Regions from separate parts of the Streptomyces sp. NPDC048248 genome, predicted to be linked through region 2. Evidence: riboswitches for the same ligand, from Rfam matches in the RefSeq annotation. Region 2 holds a riboswitch; the other holds the start of a gene.

Region 1 (10,595 bases), on a different contig from region 2:
GTTGTCGGCGCTCTGCGCGGGCCCGCGGCCCGCTGCGCTGTGCCTCGTCTCACAGATGACGGGTACCGGATTCGCGTCCGGCATCCGGTGAAGTGAATTTGTTCGGGGCGTGCCGGTCGGCGGGGCCGGAGCCGGCCCGACGGTTCCTTTGCGGAGGGCGGCTCCGGGACGCCGACCGGGCCGGTGATCCGCCCGCCCCGGCCCGCCGGTCTCCCGGCGGGCCGGGCCCGCGCTCGTTTCGCGCCCGACGGGCGCCGTGCACGGCATCGCGTCACGGCCGAGGTGCCGGCCGTGGGCCCGCGTCAGCCGACGCCGGACACTGTGGCGGCGACTGGCGCGGGCCGGGTCGTCACAGCGACTGGTAGAGCGGGTACTTGTCCGCGAGGGCCGTGACGCGGCTCTTGAGGGTCTCGGTGTCGTAGCTGGGCTTGAGGGCCTCGGCGATGATGTCGGCGACCTCGCGGAAGTCCTCGGCCTGGAAGCCGCGGGTGGCGAGCGCCGGGGTGCCGATCCGCAGGCCCGAGGTGACCATCGGGGGCCGCGGGTCGTTCGGGATGGCGTTGCGGTTGACGGTGATGCCGACCTCGTGGAGGCGGTCCTCGGCCTGCTGGCCGTCGAGGTCGCTGTTGCGCAGGTCGACCAGGACGAGGTGGACGTCGGTACCGCCGGACAGGACGGAGACGCCGACCTCGGTGACATCGGGCCGGGTGAGGCGCTCGGCCAGGATGCGGGCGCCGTCCAGGGTGCGCTGCTGGCGCTCCTTGAACTCCTCGGACGCCGCAACCTTGAAGGAGACCGCCTTGGCGGCGATGACGTGCTCCAGCGGGCCGCCCTGCTGACCGGGGAAGACCGCGGAGTTGATCTTCTTGGCGAGCTCCTGGGTGGACAGGATCACGCCGCCGCGCGGACCGCCGAGGGTCTTGTGCGTGGTGGTGGTGACGACGTGGGCGTGCGGCACCGGGCTCGGGTGCAGACCCGCGGCGACCAGGCCGGCGAAGTGCGCCATGTCGACCATGAGGTAGGCGCCGACCTCGTCGGCGATCCGGCGGAACTCGGCGAAGTCCAGCTGCCGCGGGTAGGCGGACCAGCCGGCGACGATCAGCTTGGGGCGGTGCTCCTTGGCGAGGCGCTCGACCTCTTCCATGTCGACGAGGTTGCTCTTCTCGTCGACGTGGTAGGGCACCACGTTGTAGAGCTTGCCGGAGAAGTTGATCTTCATGCCGTGGGTGAGGTGCCCGCCGTGGGCGAGGTTCAGACCCAGGATGGTGTCGCCCGGCTTGATCAGGGCGAACATGGCGGCGGCGTTGGCCTGCGCGCCGGAGTGCGGCTGGACGTTCGCGGCCTCGGCGCCGAAGAGGGCCTTGATCCGGTCGATGGCGATCTGCTCGACGACGTCGACGTGCTCGCAGCCGCCGTAGTAGCGACGCCCGGGGTAGCCCTCGGCGTACTTGTTGGTCAGGACCGAGCCCTGGGCCTCCATGACGGCGAGGGGAGCGAAGTTCTCCGACGCGATCATTTCGAGGGTGGACTGCTGGCGGTCGAGTTCGGCGTCGACGGCGGCGGCGACGTCGGGGTCGAGCTCATGGAGGGAGCTGTTGAGAAGCGACATGAGTCTTTCCTGGAGGGGTCAGGCGCGGTCGGGGTCCTCCCGGACGGATCCCGGGGGAGCTTCCGCTCGGTCGGTGGCGGGGTGCCGGGGCGGCGGGCCGGGAGGGCTCAGCCGGCGGCGAAGGCGGTGTACTCGTCTGCCGAGAGCAGGTCGTCCGGCTCGCCGCTCACCTTCACCTTGAACAGCCAACCACCCTCGAACGGGGCGGAGTTCACCAGCGACGGGTCGCTCACGACGTCCTCGTTGATCTCGGTGATCTCACCGGTGACCGGGGCGTAGAGGTCGCTGACCGACTTGGTCGACTCCAGCTCACCGCAGGTCTCGCCCGCCGTGACCGTGTCCCCGACCTCGGGAAGCTGCACGAAGACGACATCGCCGAGCGCGTTCGCGGCGTGCTCGGTGATGCCGACCGTCGAGACGCCGTTGTCGGCGGCCGACAGCCACTCGTGCTCCTTGCTGTAGCGCAGCTGCTGGGGGTTGCTCATGGCTCGATTCTCCTGTACGCGAGGGTGTGATCGTGAATGGGGTCTTGCACAGTGAGACGCGTGGGGCGCGCCGGTTTCACGACTGCCCGGGGGCAGCGCGGTACCGGCGTCACTTCTCCCGCTTGTAGAAGGGAAGCGCGACGACCTCGTACGGCTCATGGCTTCCACGGATGTCCACGGCGACACCCTCGGCGCCCGGTGTGGCGTACGCCGCGTCGACGTAGGCGATCGCGAGCGGCTTGCCCAGCGTGGGCGAGGGCGCACCGGAGGTGACCTCGCCGATGACGGTGCCGTCGGCGGCGACGACCGCATAGCCGGCGCGCGGGACCCGGCGGCCCTCCGCGATCAGCCCGACGAGCTTGCGCGGCGGCGCGGACTCGGCGCGGCGGGCGGCCTCCTCCAGGGCGGCGCGGCCCACGAAGTCACCGCCGTTGGTGGTCTTCTCGAACTTCACCACCCGGCCGAGACCCGCGTCGAAGGGCGTGGTCGCGGTGGTCAGCTCGTGTCCGTACAGCGGCATGCCGGCCTCCAGGCGCAGCGTGTCGCGGCAGGACAGGCCGCACGGGACGAGCCCGACGTCCTTGCCGGCCGAGGTCAGCGCCTCCCAGAGGGCGACCGCGTCCGCGGGCCGCACGAACAGCTCGAAGCCGTCCTCGCCGGTGTAGCCGGTGCGGGCGATCAGCGCGCTCACGCCGGCGACCGTGCCGGGCAGGCCCGCGTAGTACTTGAGGCCGTCCAGGTCGGCGTCGGTCAGCGCCTTGAGGATGCCGGGGGACTCCGGGCCCTGGACGGCGAGCAGGGCGTAGGCGTCGCGGTCGTCGCGGACCACGGCGTCGAAGCCGGACGCGCGCTCGGTCAGCGCGTCGAGCACGACCTGGGCGTTGGAGGCGTTGGCGACGACCATGTACTCCTGGTCCTCGAGCCGGTAGACGATCAGGTCGTCGAGGATGCCGCCGGCCGCCTCGCAGATCATGGTGTAGCGGGCGCGGCCGGTCTTGACGCCGCCGATGTTGCCCACCAGTGCGTAGTCGAGGAGATCGGCGGCCTGCGGGCCGGTGACGGTGATCTCGCCCATGTGGGAGAGATCGAAGAGGCCGGCCCTGGTGCGGACGGCGACGTGCTCGTCGCGTTCGCTGCCGTAGCGCAGCGGCATGTCCCAGCCGGCGAAGTCGGTCATGGTCGCGCCGAGCGCACGATGCGTGGCATCCAGCGCGGTACGGCGAGGGGCATCAGTCATGGTTCTGGGCTCCCAGGCATGGGTGACAAGACGTTCTCCCCATCTGTCATCGGAACCTGAGAGGTTCACCGGGATCCCGCGAACGGACCCGGTTTGCACCTTGGGTGGAGCCACCCGTCAGCCAGGCGGTGGCTCGCTTTTCAGATCTGCCTCGCCCGCGCGGTATCGGGGCCTGAGAGATTCAAGGGAGGACTTGCTCCTTCGGCGCCCCGCCGTGGCGGCGAGGACTCTCCCGCGCGGATTCAAGCGGCCGGTATGGAGTTGGCTGTGCACGGGTGAGCTGAGCGGTGCACAGTGGCGCCGACATCATTGCACGGGATCGCCGGATGCAGGAGTCCTGGTTGTCGCACCGGCCCGGGCGGCCGCCGTGGTCCGGGGGATCGGGCAATCGCCTTGATGGGTATTACCTTTTCTTGACACTCTTCGGGAAAGGGACGGACACCGGCCGGGCCCGCTAGTGACCGGGAGGGGCGATGACGGTGCACAAAGATGCCGCACTCGCGACAACGTCGGGGATCGCGGGCGCCGCGGTGCCCCGGCCCGCACGCTCGCCCCTGGCCGTGGTCAGGCCGGGGCGCGGTGCCGAGGTGATCGACCTGAGGGGAACACGTCACACCGGCAGGACGGCCGAGATGCGCTTCCCGGCCGGTGACCTCGTGGTGGTCTCCGGGCTGCCGGGCAGCGGCAAGAGCACGCTCATGCACCGCATCGTGCCGGTGCTGGACGGCCGGGGTGCCACGGTGCACCGCATCGACTCGCAGGACGTCCGGGTGCGCTGGGAGCGCGGCAGGCTGCGCCGGCTGCCGTACGGGGTGTATCGCCCGCTGGTCCGTGCCGCGCACTACCTGGGGCTGCGCCGCGCGCTGCGCTCCGGCGACAGCGTCGTGGTGCACGACTGCGGGACGCTGGCGTGGGTGCGTCGCTGGATAGCGCGGTCGGCCCGGCGAGGCGGCCGCGGACTGCATCTGGTGCTGCTCGACGTCCCGCCGGAGGTGGCGCTGTCCGGGCAGGAGTCGCGGGGACGCGGAGTGTCCGGGTACGCCTTCGCGCGGCACCGCAGGGCGGTGGGCAGGCTGGTCGAGGGTGCCGAGGCCGGCCGGCTGCCGAGGGGGTTCGCCTCGGCGGTGCTGCTTGACCGGCCGGCGGCGAGCGCGCTGGAGACCGTCGGCTTCGGCTGAGGCGGCCTCCGGCCGGGGTGGCCCCTCGGCCGAGCTGCTCTTCGGCGGCCGGGCCGCCCCCGCACGCCGGCGAAGATCGACTGCCCACCACCCCCTTCGGCTGCCGCAGTGTCTGCCGCTAGGGTCTTTGGCCAGATAGGGCGGTTTGGAACGGGTGGGTGTACATGAACTTTCCGGAGCAGGGCATACCGCAGCTGACCTGGCCTGCGAATGAGCTGGAAGAGGTGCTTGCCGCCTCGGTCGGGCACCCGGGTGCCGGTGGCCGGATCGTGGAGGTGCTGGGGCGCAGCCGGGTGTGGGTGCCACTGCCCAACGGCGGCGGCCCGGACAGCGCGGGCCCTGGAGCCGGTGGGCTGGATCTGCCGACCACCGAGATCGGCGGCGCGGCGTATGTCCCGGTCTTCAGTTCCGAGCAGGAGTTCTTGCGGGTCGTCGGCTCCCATATGTCCTTCACCGTCGCGCCCGCCCGGGAGTTCGCCCGTGGACTGCCGCCGCTGATCGGTATCGCGGTCAACCCCGACGGCACGGTCGGCGTCCCGCTGCCCCCGCCCGCGGTGGCCGAATTGTGCCGGGTGGGGCGGACGGAGACGGACGGTCCGGCGAGCGGCGGCCGGGTCCGGCTCTTCGAGCCCGACTGGCAGGACGAGCCGGTGGACTTCCTGGCCGCCGCGGGGCTGGAGTTCTCCGGAGCCGGATTTGTCCTGACTGCCCGGCGTGCCCTGGCAAGTGTCGAGGGCGACACGCCCGCGCTGTTCGTCGGTGTTCAGGTCGAGGCGGCCCCCGCCGCGCTCCAGGACGGCACCGCCCGCGAGGCGGCTCTGTCCGCCCTGGGACGTGCGCTCGGCGCGGTGCCCGTGCGCTGGCCCGTGCAGCTCGTCATGCTGGACATCGCCTTGGGGGACCCGGTCGCCGACTGGATGCTCCAGCGGGTGCGGCCCTTCTACTCTCGGGAGCACTCGTAAGCTGGTTGGATGACGGGCGGGTGCACCCCACGTGCCCTGCTGACAGAAGGGACGGACCACGTGAGCGCGGGTGCGCATCAGGGAGCGGCCGCGGCCGGACAGGTCGAGCAGATGCTGCAACAGGTCTCGCCCGGTCGCTACGACGCCTATGAGGCGCTGCTGCACGCGCTCGCCGCGAGCCAGGTCTGGATGCTGCTGTGGCAGGGCCGGGCCGGAATGCCCGACGCGCAGTACGGAAACATGGAGGTCGAAGGCCTCGGCTACGCGCCGTGTGTGACCTCGGCGCCCGAGCTGGCCGCGTCCGGCTGGAACCGCGACCACGAGCTCGTCACCGGCCTCGAAATCGCCGCCTCGCTCTTCCCCGACCGCTGGGGCCTGTGGCTGAATCCGCACTCTCCCGGTGGCGGCGTCGGCATTCCGTGGCTGGATCTGCGCCGTATCGCCGGCGGTCTCGACCGGCTGCCGGCCGGGCCGCTGCGGATCTCCGAGCCGGTGATCGACATCCCGCAGTTCTACGCCCTCCTGGCGCAGAACGCCCACCGGACGCCCGCCGTGCGGTCGTTGCGCCGGGCCTGGGTGCAGCCCGCCCTCGGCGCCCCGTATCTGGCGATCGGTCTCGATCTGTACGACACCGGCCAACAGGCGGTGGAGTCGGCGCGGCTGATGATCCAGCAGTCGATCGGCGCGGTTCCGGACGGCCTGCCGGTCTCGACGGTCGCCATGAACGACGAGTACGACCCGGTCTGCATGTGGATGCGGGCCTCCGCCCGCGCCTTCTTCGACCGCGACGGCTACGCCCAGCCCCCCGCCCCCGCGCCCTCCTACGGCTACGGATTCCCGCGTCCCTACTGACGCCGACGGCGCCGTGGCGCGCCGCTCTCGGGGTCGAATTGCCCCTGTACGCCCCCCGGTTGAGGCGACCCGCGAGGGCTGATCATTCCGCTCAGGCGGTACGGCCGTCCGTATAACGGAAGGCCGTGAAGCACATCACAGTTGCGCATCCTTTCACCGCCAGGACTGGTGAGTGATCGCGAATCGGATGAAGACTCCCGCAGCAGAGGGCCTCGGCCCTTTGTACGAGCGTCATTCAGATCGGCGTCGCGTGAATCTCCGAAACTTCACACTGCGAACTCTCGCGATGCCCGCACCACGTGCACCAGTGATGTGAATCAGGCCGCTACAGCGGCGGGCATTGGGCCGGCCACCGTCGGCCGAGAGGGGTCAAAAGCACCGTGACCGCACCGATCGAGACCACCGGGGCGGCTGCTGAGGCGCAGCCGGAAGCGGTGCTGAAAGGCGTGGAGAGCAAGCGCATCGAAGGGCGCTCGCTCGGGCAGATCGCATGGCTGAGATTCCGGCGCGACAAGGTCGCGGTGGCCGGTGCCATCGTTGTCATCCTGCTCGTCGTGGTCGCCGCGCTCTCCCGCCCCCTCCAGGCCCTGCTGGGGCTGGACCCCAACAGCCCGAACCAGTCGCTGATCGACCCCAACACCACGCTGCCCAAGGGCGACTTCGGCGGCATGAGCGCCGACCACCCCTTCGGCGTCGACCCCAAGTTCGGCCGCGACCTGCTCGCCCGGATCCTGGAGGGCTCGTGGGTGTCGCTGATCGTGGCCTTCGGCGCGACGCTGCTCTCGGTCGCCATCGGCAGCGTCCTCGGCGTCGTCGCCGGCTTCTACCGCGGGCGCGTCGACGCGGTGATCAGCCGGATGATGGACGTCTTCCTGGCCTTCCCGCTGCTGCTCTTCGCCATCGCGATCTCCGCCTCGCTGCAGGGCGGCGCTTTCGGCCTGGAGGGTCTGCCGCTGCACATCTCGGTGCTGATCTTCGTGATCGGCTTCTTCAACTGGCCGTACATGGGCCGGATCGTGCGGGCGCAGACCCTGTCGCTGCGCGAGCGCGAATTCGTGGACGCCGCGCGCGGCATGGGCGCGCGCGGGCCGTTCATCCTCTTTCGGGAGCTGCTGCCCAACCTGGTGGGTCCGATCATCGTTTACTCGACGCTGCTGATCCCCTCCAACATCCTCTTCGAGGCGGCGCTGAGCTTCCTGGGCGTCGGCATCCAGCCGCCCCAGGCGTCCTGGGGCGGCATGCTCAACCAGGCGGTCAAGTACTACGAGGTCGATCCCCAGTACATGATCGTCCCCGGCCTCGCGATCTTCGTCACCGTGCTGGCGTTCAACCTGCTCGGTGACGGTCTGAGGGACGCGCTGGACCCGCGCAGCCGGTGACGCCTGCCGGGCACCCGCACCGCCCAGATGTCTCAACAGTTGTTTGACGTTTCTCGACGAACGAAGGGGACACCGACCATCATGCGAAGGTCAGTTCCGGTCGCGGCTATCGCGGCCCTCACCAGTGCGGGCCTTTTGCTGGCCGGCTGCAGTGGGAGCAAGGACTCCAAGAACGGCTCCGGCGAGGCCAACGCCGCGACCAAGGGGATCGTCAACGCCTCCGACGCGAAGGGCGGCACGGTCAACTACGCGTTGAGCGACGCCCCCGAGTCGTTCGACCCGGGCAACACGTACTACGCCTTCGTCTACAACTTCAGCCGGCTCTACGCGCGCCCGCTCACCACCTTCAAGCCGGGCCCCGGCACGAAGGGCAACGAGCTGGCCCCGGACCTCGCCGAGTCGATGGGCAAGCCCACCGACGGCGGCAAGACCTGGACGTACAAGCTGCGCAAGGGCGTCAAGTACGACGACGGCTCGGTGATCACGTCCAAGGACGTGAAGTACGCGGTCGAGCGCAGCAACTTCGCGCGTGACACCCTCTCGCTGGGCCCGAACTACTTCCAGCAGTTCCTCAAGGACAACGACGGTGGCTACAAGGGTCCCTTCAAGGACAAGGACAAGGCCGGTCTGAAGTCGATCGATACGCCCGACGACCAGACGATCGTCTTCCACCTCGAGAAGCCGTTCGCCGAGTTCGACTACCTGGTGAGCGCCCCGCAGACCGCGCCGGTGCCGCGGGCCAAGGACAAGGGCGCGGAGTACACCAAGTCCGTCGTCTCCTCCGGGTCGTACAAGTTCCAGAGCTACCAGGAGGGCAAGCAGCTCACCCTCGTCCGCAACCCGCACTGGTCCGCCAAGAACGACCCGCTGCGCAAGCAGCTGCCGGACAAGATCGTCCTGAAGATGAAGGTCGCCCAGTCGACCATCGACAAGGACCTGCGGTCCGGCAACACCCATGTGGACCTCGCAGGTCGCGGCGTCGACGGCCAGACCCAGGCCCAGCTGCTGACGAACCCCGACGAGAAGGCGAACACCGACAACGCCCTCGGACAGCGTGTCGTCTACACGGCCATCAACACCAAGGTGAAGCCGTTCGACAACGTCGAGTGCCGCAAGGCCGTCGAGTACGCGATCGACAAGAAGGCCGTGCAGACCTCGCTCGGTGGCCCGATCCGCGGTGAGGTGGCCTCCACGGTCCTGCCGACCGACATCGACGGCTACCAGAAGTTCGACCTGTACCCGCAGAAGTACGACGGTGACAAGCTCGACCTCACCGAGGCCAAGAAGCACTGGGGCAAGTGCGGTGCCGGCAAGACGGACACCACGATCGTGGCGCGCAGCGACCGCCAGGACGAGATCGACGCGGCCACCACGATCATCGACTCGCTGAAGAAGATCGGCGTCAACGCCAAGATCCAGAGCTACCCGAGCAGCAAGTACTTCTCGGACTACGCGGGTGTGCCGAAGTTCAACAAGAAGAACAACGTCGGCCTGATCATGATGCAGTGGGGCTCGGACTTCCCGACCGGCTACGGCTACCTGCAGCAGATCGCGAACGGCAAGGCGATCAGCCAGTCCGGTAACACCAACCTGTCCGAGCTGGACGACCCGGCGATCAACAAGCTGCTCGACAGCGCCATCGCCGACACCGACAAGGCCGCGCGCGAGAAGGCGTACGCCGAGATCGACAAGAAGATGATGGAGCAGGCGGCGATCGTTCCGCTCACCTACTTCAAGGTCCTGCTGTACCGCTCGCCCGAGGCCACCAACCTGGTGTCCACCTCGGCCTTCAGCGGTCAGTACGACTACCTCAACATCGGCGTCAAGAAGTAGCAGCCCTGGAAGGCAGGTGAAGGCATTGGTGTCCGCGGGCCGGTCGCTACCGGCCCGCGGCACCGACGCCGCATCCCCGTGTTCTCGTACATCATCCGCAGGTTGATCAGCGCAGTGATCCTGCTGCTGATCGTCAGCGCGGTCACTTTCGGCATCTTCTTCCTGCTGCCGAAGCTGGCCGGGCAGAGCACCGACCAGCTTGCCCAGCAGTACATCGGAAAGGCCCCCACGGCCGCGGACATCGCGGCGGTGAAGAAGAACCTCGGCCTGGACAAGCCCGTGTACGAGCAGTACTGGGAATTCCTCAAGGGCATTTTCGTCGGCGTCGACTACAAGTTCGGGCCGGAAGTGGCCAAGTGCCATGTGCCGTGCTTCGGATACTCCTTCAAGACGCACATCGAGGTCTGGCCGGAAATCCAGTCCAGGCTCCCGGTGACCCTGTCGCTGGCCGCCGGTGCCGCCGTGGTGTGGGTCGTCTCCGGTGTCGCCACCGGCGTGCTCTCCGCGCTGCGCCCCGGTTCGCTCTTCGACCGGATGGCCATGGGCGTCGCCCTGGCCGGCGTCTCGCTCCCGATGTTCTTCACCGGCGCCCTGGCGCTGGCCCTCTTCACCTACCAGTGGCCGATCTTCGAGCGCAGCGACTACGTACCGCTGCTGGAGGATCCCTTCCTCTGGGCGCGGACGCTGGTCCTGCCCTGGGTCACCCTGGCGTTCCTCTACTCCGCGCTCTACGCCCGGCTCACCAGAGCGGGCATGCTGGAGACGCTGAGCGAGGACTACATCCGTACCGCCCGCGCCAAGGGCCTGCACGAGCGCAAGGTGGTCGTACGGCACGGTCTGCGTGCCGCGCTCACCCCGATCATCACGGTCTTCGGCATGGACCTGGGCCTGCTGCTCGGTGGTGCGCTGATCACCGAACAGGTCTTCTCGCTCAAGGGAGTCGGCGCCTTCGCCGTGGAGGCGATCAACGCCAACGACCTGCCGAACATCCTCGGCGTCACCCTGCTCGCCGCGTTCTTCATCGTCATATGCAACCTGGTGGTGGACGTTCTGTACGCCG
Region 2 (10,595 bases):
GACGACGAGGCCGACATCCGCACCGCCTCAGCGGCGAAGCTGCTCTACCAGCGGGCGGCGGACAGCGACAGACAGGCGCTGGCCACGCTGCCGCACGACAGCTCCGGAGCGACGGGCAATTCCCGCCGCAACGAAGCGCTACTGCTGTCCGAGCAGGCCGCGCACGCCCACAACACGGGCAAGGACAACGGCCCCGACCTGGAACTCTTCTCTCCCCGGGACGGCGGCGCGCAACTCGACTACCCCTACACCCTGGTCGACGACGACCAGCTGACCGCCGCGCAGACACGCGCCGCCAACCGCTTCATGACCCTGCTGGGCGGTGTCGACGGGCAACGAGCGCTGCGCGAGCGGGGGTTCAGAGCCGGCAACGGCGAGCCGAACGACAAGATCACGCGCGCGGCCGGCGGACGCGTCCCCCAGCCGTACGCCGCCGGCCTCGACGCCCCGCCCGCGCCCAAGGAACTCCAGGCGCTGCTGGGCAAGTGGACGAGCACGGTCCAGAGCGCGCGGATCGCCACGGTCGTGGACGCCTCGCCATCGATGGCCGGCCAGGTCCCCGGCCTGGGCCGGTCACGGATGGAGCTCGCCAAGGGTTCCCTGCTCAAGGCGGTGGAATCGTTCACGCCCGACGACGAGGTCGGACTGTGGAAATTCTCCACCCTCCTCGACGGCACCAAGGACTACGTCGAGCTGTCCCCCACGACCCGGCTCGGCGAGCGCGGTGAGGGTGGCGAAACCCACCGGGACGAGCTGACGGCCGCGTTGAATTCGCTTGCGCCGGTGCCTGCGGGCGCCAACGGGCTGTACGACACCACCCTCGCCGCCTACGAACAGGCCACCAAACGCTATGTGAACGGCAAGCTCAACACCGTGGTCATCATCACCGACGGCACCGACGACGACCTCGGCAGCATCGGACTCGACCAGCTCGTCGACAAGCTGAAGAAAGCCGCCGATCCGGCGCGGCCGGTACCGCTGATCGCCCTCGCGATCGGCCCGGAGACCGATCAGGCCGCCCTGGACCGCATGGTGGCCCCGACCGGCGGCTCCGCGCACCGCGTCAGCGACCCCTCACAGATCCACGAAGTGATGCTCAAGGCCATCACGAAGGCAGGCAGCGCCGGGCTGCGTTAGCCACCGACCGGTGGGCCCGTCCGCGATGGCGCCGCCGCCCCGGACGGCCCACCGGCCGGGGCGGCCCCGGTTACCGACCGCCTCGCCGGGACCCGCCGGCCGACCCGGGCTCATCCGACGCGGACTCCTCCGGTGCGGCGGACTTCCCGATGTCCCAGGCGACCGGCCACGTGTGGACCGGATCCCCGGCCTCCATCAACTCCCGGTAGCGACGGGTCATCGCGGCGAGGGCTGCGTGCCGCTCCAGGCCCTGGTGAGACGCGTGGTGGTAGGCCGCGGCCTGCCAGGACGCCCCGTTGACACGGCGTGCGCAGCGCTCCTCGATGATGCCCAGGTAGAGATCACGGTCGGCCGGCTCCACGCCCCAGGCGTCCAGCCCGGCTGCGGCCAGCGGCAGCAGTTCCTCGCGTACGAGGCGTACCGCCGGGATCTCGGTGACGCCCCCCGCGCGCCCGGACCTGGGCCAGCTGAGCGTGGCGTCGATGCCATAGCGGCAGGCGGTGTCGAAGTTGTCGGCCGCGTCGGCGAAGGGCAGTCGTGACCACACCGGGCGTGGCTGCTCGGCCAGCGCCCTGACCAGGCCGTAGTAGAAGGCCGCGTTGGCGATGACATCGGCGACCGTCGGACCGGCCGGCAGCACCCGGTTCTCCACCCGCAGATGCGCGACACCGTCGGCGACATCGTAGACAGGCCGGTTCCAGCGGTAGATCGTGCCGTTGTGCAGCACCAGCTCCGCGAGTTCGGGGACACCGCCCTTGTCGAGGACCCGCAGCGGCTCTTCCTCCTCACAGATCGGCAGCAGCGGCGGAAAGTACCGCACGTTCTCCTCGAAGAGGTCGTACGCGGAGGTGACCCAGCGCTCGCCGAACCACGTGCGCGGGCGCACGCCCTGTGCCTGGAGTTCCGGTGCCCGGGTGTCGGTCGACTGCTGGAAGACCGGCGGACGGGACTCCCGCCACAGCTCCCGCCCGAAGAGGAACGGCGAGTTGGCGCCCACCGCGATCTGCACGGCCGCGATGGCCTGCGCCGCGTTCCACACCGCGGCGAAGCGGTTCGGGGTCACCTGGAGGTGCAGCTGCACGGAGGTGCAGGCGGCCTCCGGCGCGATCGAGGGCGATCGGGAGAGCAGGTGCTCGACGCCCTGGATGTCGATCGTGAAGTCCTCGCCTCGGGCCGCCCGCATCTCGTCGTTGAGCAGCACGTAGCGATCGCTCTCGGAGATGCTCGCAGCCGTGAGGTCATCGGAACTCAGCGTCGGCAGTATCCCGATCATCACAATCCTGGCGGCCACCTCACGGGCTTTTCTGTCCGCGTAGGACAGGCCCGTACGGAGTTCCTCGGCGAGCTGGTCAAGGACCCTGCCGTGCAACCGGTGCGGTGTGATGTTGACTTCGAGATTGCACTGCGCGAGTTCGGTCTGGAAATCGTGACTGGCGATGCGTTCCAGAACTTGGGAGTTCAGCATGCGCGGCAGACCGTCGGCACCGGCGAGACTGAGTTCGATCTCCAGCCCCATGAGATTCTTGGGCCGGTCGAACCTCTTCTCCGCCAGGAGTCTCTCCAATCCCTCCAGACACTCGTGAAGCTTTCTTCGATAACGCTCCCGGTCCGCCAGGTCGATCCCGTCCGCGGCGACCTTCTCGCCCATCGAAGGGTCCCTCCTCGAGTGAGCGGCCCGCGGACACGGGCCGCGTGGAGCCGTCCCCGGCACCACCGGGGTACACGCTACGGTCGATGATGCCCCAGCGATCTGATCGATAACGCGTACGGGGCGTGCCGGTAACGATAGGCTCGTAGGGACGGCATGGCTGGCACATTCCGTAGGCATATCTCGGTGGCGATCGCCGTCCGCATTTCTCTCGTGAGAAACACCGACGAGTTCTCGCCTACCGCGCCGGCGAGGTAATACGAGGTGGCGCCCCAAAGCCCCGCGCAAAGCGGCGGATACCACCCGGGACAGGAGTCCGGATTCCGCCTTGCCGGAAATCAACGGAGCGACTAGCGGAAACACTGACAGAACATGTGTCGTATAAACTCCGCTGACGAGGCAGAGAGTTGGCACCCAGTGTTTCGGTGTTCTCACCGGTTCTGGGGCACAGCGGCTGACCCCGCCGGGCCGCAGCCCCGGTCGGCCATGCTCTGACCCCGCCACGCTGACAGCGCCGTCCGCACTTGCCCAGCTCCACCGTGTCTCCGAAGTGAGAGGCGACCCACCATGCCGCTGCACGTTCCCGCCGCACCCGCGCCCGCCCTGCGCAGCGTTCTCGCCGCCCTCGGCTCACCCACCGCCGTCCGCGAGGCTCCCACCTCCGCCCTCCGTTCCCATCAGGGCCCGCTGAGCCCCGACCACCCGCTGCCCGTGCACGTCTGGGACCACATCAGCCGTGCCGGAGGTTCCTCGCGTACCCGCCTGGCCGGCTGGCGATACCTCGTCCGGGGCGGCGAGCGTGCCGTGGCGACCGCGGACGCGATGCTCACGGCGGACGGCTGGACGTTCTCCCACTTCGCCGGTGGCCCTTACGTCACCGCTACCGAGCAGGCCCTGCAGCACGCCGACGCGCTGTCCACGCCGTATCAGCCGCGACTGCTGTCCGTCCCCGAGCTGTACATGCTCACGCTGTGGCTGCACCACGACATCACCTCGGACGGCTCCGACGGCATCCCCGCCCCCGGTGACCTGCTGGTACCGCTGGCACCCGCACCGCCGGGTATCACTGCCCACCACCCGCAGCGAGTCGCCGACCTGCTGCCGCGACTCACCCTGCGGGTGACTCCGGGACCGCTGCTCGGCTCGCCCGCCTGACCCCGGGGCGCCGGCTCCGTCCGCGGACCGGCGCACCGGCGCACGCCGTCCCTCAAGAGCGCGCCCCGCGGCCCCGTCCGGCCGCGGGGCGCTTCGCTGTCTCACCCGCGCGGCCTAGCCCACCCCTACCACTGCCAACCCGCCTGAGTAACTGCGTAATTGGGAGCAACCGCCCGCACGGGTGACACGTCAGTATCGAGTGAGTACCGCTGCTGCGAAATCCCTGCGGAAACGCCTCCGGAGGGCAACACTGGGACCGACCGAGGAAACGGGGGGAGCGGCCATGAACACCTCATCGAGCCGCACGACGACGTTCACCACACCGCAGCGAAAGACGACTTCCATGTGTCAGCACCAACCACCCTGCCCGTCAGCAGACTCCACCGACCGGGAAGCCGCGCATCCTGTGGCACACCACCCGGAGCAGGGTTGGAGCCTGCTGTGCAACGGCGTCCTCCTCTTCGAGGACACCGGTGAGCTTCTTCCGGACGGGCAGGTCATCGCCCCGAACCGGCCGCTCGGTGGCACCCGGGTCGTCTCCGCCGCCTGACCCGGGCGCACCGGCAGAACAACAGGGCCCCCGGCAGGATCTGCCGAGGGCCCTTGATGTGCGGTGACGGACGTCAGCCGTCGTAGTCCTCCAGCGGAGGGCAGGAGCAGACGAGGTTACGGTCGCCGAAGGCGCCGTCGATCCGCCGCACCGGCGGCCAGTACTTCTCCGCGGCGACGACGCCTGCCGGGAAGACGGCCTCCTCGCGGGAGTAGGAGTGCTCCCAGTCGCCGGTCAGCGCGCTCGCGGTGTGCGGGGCGTTGCGCAGCGGGTTGTCGTCCTTGTCCCACTCCCCCGAGCCGACCTTCTCGATCTCCGCGCGGATGGCGATCATCGCGTCGCAGAACCGGTCCAGCTCATTGAGGTCCTCACTCTCGGTCGGCTCGATCATGAGCGTGCCGGCCACCGGGAAGGACATCGTCGGCGCGTGGAAGCCGTAGTCGATGAGCCGCTTGGCCACGTCGTCGATGCTCACCCCGGTCTCCTTGGTCAGCGGCCGGACGTCGATGATGCACTCGTGTGCGACCAGCCCGCCCGGGCCGGTGTAGAGCACCGGGTAGTGCGGCTCCAAGCGCTTGGCGATGTAGTTGGCACCGAGCACCGCGACCTGCGTGGCGCGCTTGAGCCCCTCGCCGCCCATCAGCCGGACGTACGCCCAGGAGATCGGCAGGATGCCCGCCGAGCCCCACGGCGCCGCGGAGATCGGGCCGACGCCCGTCTCCGGGCCCGCGGTGGGCTGCAGCGGGTGGTTGGGCAGGTACGGCGCCAGGTGGGCCCGGACACCGACAGGACCGACACCGGGACCGCCGCCGCCGTGCGGGATGCAGAAGGTCTTGTGCAGGTTGAGGTGCGAGACATCGCCGCCGAACTTGCCGGGCTCGGCGAGGCCGACCAGCGCGTTGAGGTTGGCGCCGTCGACGTAGACCTGGCCGCCCGCGTCGTGCACCGCGGCGCAGATCTGCGTGATGTGCTCCTCGAACACGCCGTGGGTGGAGGGGTAGGTGACCATCAGGACCGCGAGTTCGTCGCGGTGCTTGTCGATCTTGGCGTGCAGATCGTCGGTGTCGACCTCACCGTCCTCGCCGGTCTTGACGACGACGACCTTCATCCCCGCCATCACGGCGCTGGCGGCGTTGGTGCCGTGCGCGGAGGAGGGGATCAGGCAGATGGTGCGCTGCTCGTCGCCGTTGGCGCGGTGGTAGGCACGCACGGCCAGCAGGCCCGCCAGTTCGCCCTGGGAGCCGGCATTCGGCTGGATGGAGACCTTGTCGTAGCCGGTGACCGTGGCCAGCTGCTCCTCGAGCTCCTGGATCAGGGTGAGGTAGCCCTGCGCCTGACCGGCCGGCGCGAAGGGGTGCAGCTGCCCGAACGCCGGCCATGTGACCGGCTCCATCTCGGTGGTGGCGTTCAGCTTCATCGTGCAGGAGCCGAGCGGGATCATGCCGCGGTCCAGCGCGTAGTCCTTGTCGGCGAGGGTGCGCAGGTAGCGCAGCATCGCGGTCTCGGAACGGTGCTGGTGGAAGACCGGGTGGCCGAGGTAGTCGTCGGTGCGCAGCAGCTCCTGCGGCAGTCCCTCGCCCGCGGCGGCGTCCAGCTGCTCGATGTCGGCCTGGACGCCGAAGGCGCCGAAAACGCCGGCCAGCTGCCCGCGGCCGGTGGTCTCGTCGCAGGCGATGCCGACGAGGTCGGCGTCGACCTGGCGGAGGTTGATGCCGGCCTCGCGGGCGGCGGCCACGACCTCGGCGGCGCGGCCGGGCACCCGCGCGGTCAGCGTGTCGAAGTAGGCGCCGTGCACGATCTCCACACCGCCCGCCCGCAGGCCCTCGGCGAGGAGGGTGGCATAGCGATGGGTGCGCCGCGCGATGGCGGCCAGGCCGTCCGGGCCATGGTAGACCGCGTACATGCCGGCCATGACGGCGAGCAGCACCTGCGCGGTGCAGATGTTGCTGGTGGCCTTCTCCCGGCGGATGTGCTGCTCACGGGTCTGCAGGGCCAGGCGGTACGCCTTGTTGCCGTCGGCGTCGACCGAGACGCCCACCAGGCGGCCGGGGAGGCTGCGGGCGAACTTCTCGCGTACGGCCATGAAGCCGGCGTGCGGCCCGCCGAAGCCCATCGGGACGCCGAAGCGCTGCGTCGTGCCGACGGCGATGTCCGCGCCGAGCTCGCCGGGCGAGGTCAGCAGCGTCAGGGCGAGGAGGTCGGCGGCGACGGTGACGACGGCGCCCAGCTCCTGCGCCTGCGCGATGACCGCGCGCGGGTCGCGCACCGCACCGGAGGCACCCGGGTACTGCAGGAGCACGCCGAAGACACCACGCTCGGCGATCTCGGCCGGAATGCCGTCGCCGAGGTCCGCGACCACGACCTCGACGCCGGTCGGCTCGGCACGGGTCTGGAGCACGGCGATGGTCTGCGGCAGACAGTCGGCGTCGACCAGGAAGACGCCCTTCTTGACCTTGCCGACCCGCCGGGCGAGCGACATGGCCTCGGCTGCGGCGGTGCCCTCGTCCAGGAGCGAAGCGCCGGAGGTGGGCAGACCCGTCAGGTCGGCGACCATGGTCTGGAAGTTCAGCAGCGCCTCCAGCCGACCCTGCGAGATCTCCGGCTGGTACGGCGTGTAGGCCGTGTACCAGGACGGGTTCTCCATGACGTTGCGCAGGATCACCGGCGGTGTGAACGTGCCGTAGTAGCCCAGGCCGATCATGGAGGACAGGACCTGGTTGCGGTCCGCGAGACTGCGCAGCTCCTCCAGGACCTCGGCCTCGGAGCGGCCCTGGGGCAGCCCCAGGGCCTCGGCGCTCTTGATCACATCGGGGACTGCGGTGGCGGTGAGCTCGTCCAGCGATCCGAATCCGACGTGCGCGAGCATCTTCGCCTGCGCCTCGTGGTCAGGCCCGATGTGCCGGTGCTCGAAGGGGGTACCGCGCTCCAGCTCGGTCAAGGAGATGCGATTGGTGGTCATCTGCGGGGGCCTCCTGGTCATACGACCTACGAGGGGCACCACGGCACTGGTGCCCGGACGGCCTCCCCCTCTGTCATCTCAACCTGAGAGCTTCGCCGGCCCGCGCGCTGCGGTCCGACTTTCACCGTCGGTGAGGATGGGTTCCGGCGTTGTGCCTGTCCGTGGCCCGCCCTGCTTTCCAGAGTGACCTCGTCCATGCGGTACGTGTGCCTGAGAGATTCCGGGGAGGATTTGCTCCTTCGGCGCCCCCGTCGCGAACGACAAAGGACTCTCCCGCATGGGGTCTGCAGCCATTCGCCAGCCTACCAGCGCACCTCCCGGAGGAACTTTCGAGTGGCCGGGGCATGAAATGTGCCGTTTGGTAGTGGTGACAGGGCAGCTGCGACCATATGGAGGGGCCGTGCAAACCGACATCGATCCCCGGAGCCTGATCGGCCGCAAGGCGTTCGACCGGCACGGCACGAAAATCGGCACCGTCGACGAGGTCTATCTCGACGACGCGACCGGGGAACCGGAGTGGGCGGCCGTGCGCACCGGCCTGTTCAGCAGGGACGCCTTCGTCCCGCTCGAGCCGAGCGAGCTGGCCGACGAGGGCCTGCGCATCCCCTTCGACCGCAAGCTGATCAAGGACGCCCCCGACTTCGGTGTCGGCCGGCACCTCTCTCCCGAGCAGGAGCTTCAGCTCTACCACCACTACCGGCTGGATATCTCCTCCCCCGCCTCCGACGCGGTCTCCTCGGCGGGCGACAAGGACTTCGGCAGGATCGCCGGTTCGGAGGACTGAGCCCCGCTCGGCTTCTCCCGCACCAGCGGCAGTGGCTCCCCGGGCCGCAACGCAGGGTCCTCGACGGCAAAGGTCCGCACCCTTCCCGGTGCGGACCACGGCGTCTCGAAGCGGACGGTCACTCTCCCGACCCCGCTCCCCTGCACCCAACCGGCGCCGTACTCGTCGTGCACGATGTCGAGCCCCGGCAGCCAGCGACGCGGCAGCTCTCGCGGCTCCTGCTCGCCTGCCTCGTCCGCCGTGTGCTCCTGAGTCGCCTTCGCGGTCTCCGCGGCCTCCCGCTCGGTCGCGACCTGGGCGAAGAGGTCCTCCTGCGTGAAGTCGGCCAGCCCGCTCACCCCGACCCCCAGCAGCCGCACGCCGCCCGTGGTGTCCACGGTCTCCAGCAGCCGTGCGGCGGCCTCCCGCACGACCGAGGGGTCGTCGGTGGGGCCGCGGAGCGTCTCGGAGCGGGTCAGCGTCGAGAAGTCGTAGCTCCGGACCTTGATCACGACCGTACGTCCGGAGCGCCCGGCGGCCCGCAGCCGCTGCACACAGCGGTCCGCGAGGCGCACCACCTCCGACCGCACCCGGGTACGGTCGGTCAGGTCCACCTCGAAGGTGTCCTCGACCGAGATCGACTTCGCGTCCCGCTCCGCCACCACCGGCCGGTCATCCCGGCCCAGTGCCATCGCGTACAGCCCGGCGCCGTGGGACTTCCCCAACAGGCGCACCAGCTCCGCCTCACCGGCCTCCGCGGTCTCCGCGACCGTCGTGATCCCGGCCCGGCGCAGCGCCTCGGCAGTGGCGGGCCCGACCCCGGGCAGGGTGCGCACCGTCATCGGTCCCAGCAGCTCCCGCTCGGTGCCCGGCTCGATCACCACGAGCCCGTCCGGTTTCGCCGCCTCGGACGCGATCTTCGCCAGCATCTTGGCCCCCGCGAGCCCCACCGAACCCGTCAGTCCGGTGGCCTCCCGGATTTCGCGCCGCAGCCGCTCCCCCACCGCGCGGACGGCGGACGTCTCCGCCGCGACACCGCCGGCCTCCAGGTCGACGAACGCCTCGTCCAGGCTCAGCGGCTCCACCAGGGGCGACAGGGCGTGCAACAGCTGCATCACCGTCTCACTCACCTGGCGGTAGAGGGTGAAGCGGGGATTGAGATACGCGGCGTTGGGGCACAGGCGACGCGCCTGAGCTGTGGGCATCGCCGAACGGATGCCGAAGACCCGGGCTTCGTACGACGCCGTGGAGACCACCCCGCGCGGCCCGATCCCGCCGACCACCACGGGCTTCCCGCGCAGACTCGGCTTGGCCGCCTGTTCGGCGGCCGCGAAGAAGGCATCCATGTCCAGGTGCAGGATCGTCGGCGCAGGTCTCACACCATCGATGCTCCCGCACACCACTGACAATCGCCCCGCGCGCAGGGCCGGAAAGCGCGTCGGGCGCTCAGCCCGCCCGGTTGCGGCGCCGCGCCAGCTCGTCGTGCGGATTCTTCCCGACGAGCGTCTCGCCGGTGTCCACACGCTCACCGTGCAGCTGGGAGAGCGCGCCCTCCACGTCCCGCCAGACCACGCCGACCGCGATACCGAACACGCCCTGGCCGCCCTGGAGGAGATCCACGACCTGATCGGGCGAGGTGCACTCGTAGACCGTCGCGCCATCGCTCATGAGCGTCATCCGCGTCAGGTCCGCAAGCCCGCGCGAGCGCAGGTGCTGAACGGCGGTACGGATGTTCTGCAGCGAGACCCCGGTGTCGAGCAGCCGTTTGACGATTTTGAGAACGACGACGTCCCGGAAGCTGTAGAGCCGCTGGGTCCCGGATCCGTACGCGGGCCGCACGCTCGGCTCCACCAGGCCCGTACGGGCCCAGTAGTCCAGCTGCCGGTAGGTGATCCCCGCCGCCGCACACGCGGTCGGTCCGCGGTAGCCGATGGTCTGCGTCTCGCCGTCCGCCGACACTGCGGCCACCTGCGCGGGTGCACGATTCGCTGCTGCACCCGAGTGGAGCGGCAACGCCCCTTCCGCCGCCATACCGTCGCCGGTGATTGCCACGCCGCCCTCCGTCCTCCACGTCCCGGACGGGACCTGCCATATCGACGGTATGCAGTCACCCCGGGTGCGTCAACGATCGCCGCGCTCGCCACGCCGAGTGATAATCACCCTACGAGTGGTTTCTCGTGACCTGAGACGGGGAAGGGCTAACAGTTTGGCCGGAATTAGGCCTCCGACCCGTCGGCATCACTGGCTGTTGGTACCGAAGTCCTCGGGCGAGATCTGGTCGAGGAACTCACGGAACTTCTCCACCTCGTCCTCCTGCTCGTCCGGGATCGCGATCCCCGCGTCGTCCAGCACACCGTCGGTACCGAAGATCGGCGTTCCGGTG

Evidence for each region. A riboswitch is a leader RNA that binds a small molecule or an ion and turns the genes downstream of it on or off. The one in region 2 is predicted to bind glycine.
Region 1: another riboswitch for glycine. It lies ahead of gcvT (glycine cleavage system aminomethyltransferase GcvT); the one in region 2 lies ahead of gcvP (aminomethyl-transferring glycine dehydrogenase).

The regions. Positions count from the first base shown of each region.
Region 1 covers NZ_JBICZL010000012.1:290,289-300,883, reverse strand. The annotation lists gene glyA (serine hydroxymethyltransferase) at 350-1,609, opposite strand; gene gcvH (glycine cleavage system protein GcvH) at 1,717-2,094, opposite strand; gene gcvT (glycine cleavage system aminomethyltransferase GcvT) at 2,204-3,331, opposite strand; glycine riboswitch at 3,482-3,576, opposite strand; gene ACGFZW_RS26985 (AAA family ATPase) at 3,805-4,509, shown strand; gene ACGFZW_RS26980 (enhanced serine sensitivity protein SseB) at 4,674-5,471, shown strand; gene ACGFZW_RS26975 (enhanced serine sensitivity protein SseB C-terminal domain-containing protein) at 5,532-6,323, shown strand; gene ACGFZW_RS26970 (ABC transporter permease) at 6,704-7,702, shown strand; gene ACGFZW_RS26965 (ABC transporter substrate-binding protein) at 7,784-9,535, shown strand; gene ACGFZW_RS26960 (ABC transporter permease) at 9,614-10,595, shown strand, end outside.
Region 2 covers NZ_JBICZL010000010.1:7,895-18,489, reverse strand. The annotation lists gene ACGFZW_RS22320 (substrate-binding domain-containing protein) at 1-1,137, shown strand, start outside; gene ACGFZW_RS22315 (glutamate-cysteine ligase family protein) at 1,208-2,785, opposite strand; gene ACGFZW_RS22310 (hypothetical protein) at 3,353-3,940, shown strand; gene ACGFZW_RS22305 (DUF5999 family protein) at 4,284-4,490, shown strand; gene gcvP (aminomethyl-transferring glycine dehydrogenase) at 4,564-7,449, opposite strand; glycine riboswitch at 7,638-7,735, opposite strand; gene ACGFZW_RS22295 (PRC-barrel domain-containing protein) at 7,850-8,233, shown strand; gene ACGFZW_RS22290 (DNA polymerase IV) at 8,143-9,591, opposite strand; gene ACGFZW_RS22285 (MerR family transcriptional regulator) at 9,659-10,264, opposite strand; gene ACGFZW_RS22280 (bifunctional nuclease family protein) at 10,451-10,595, opposite strand, start outside.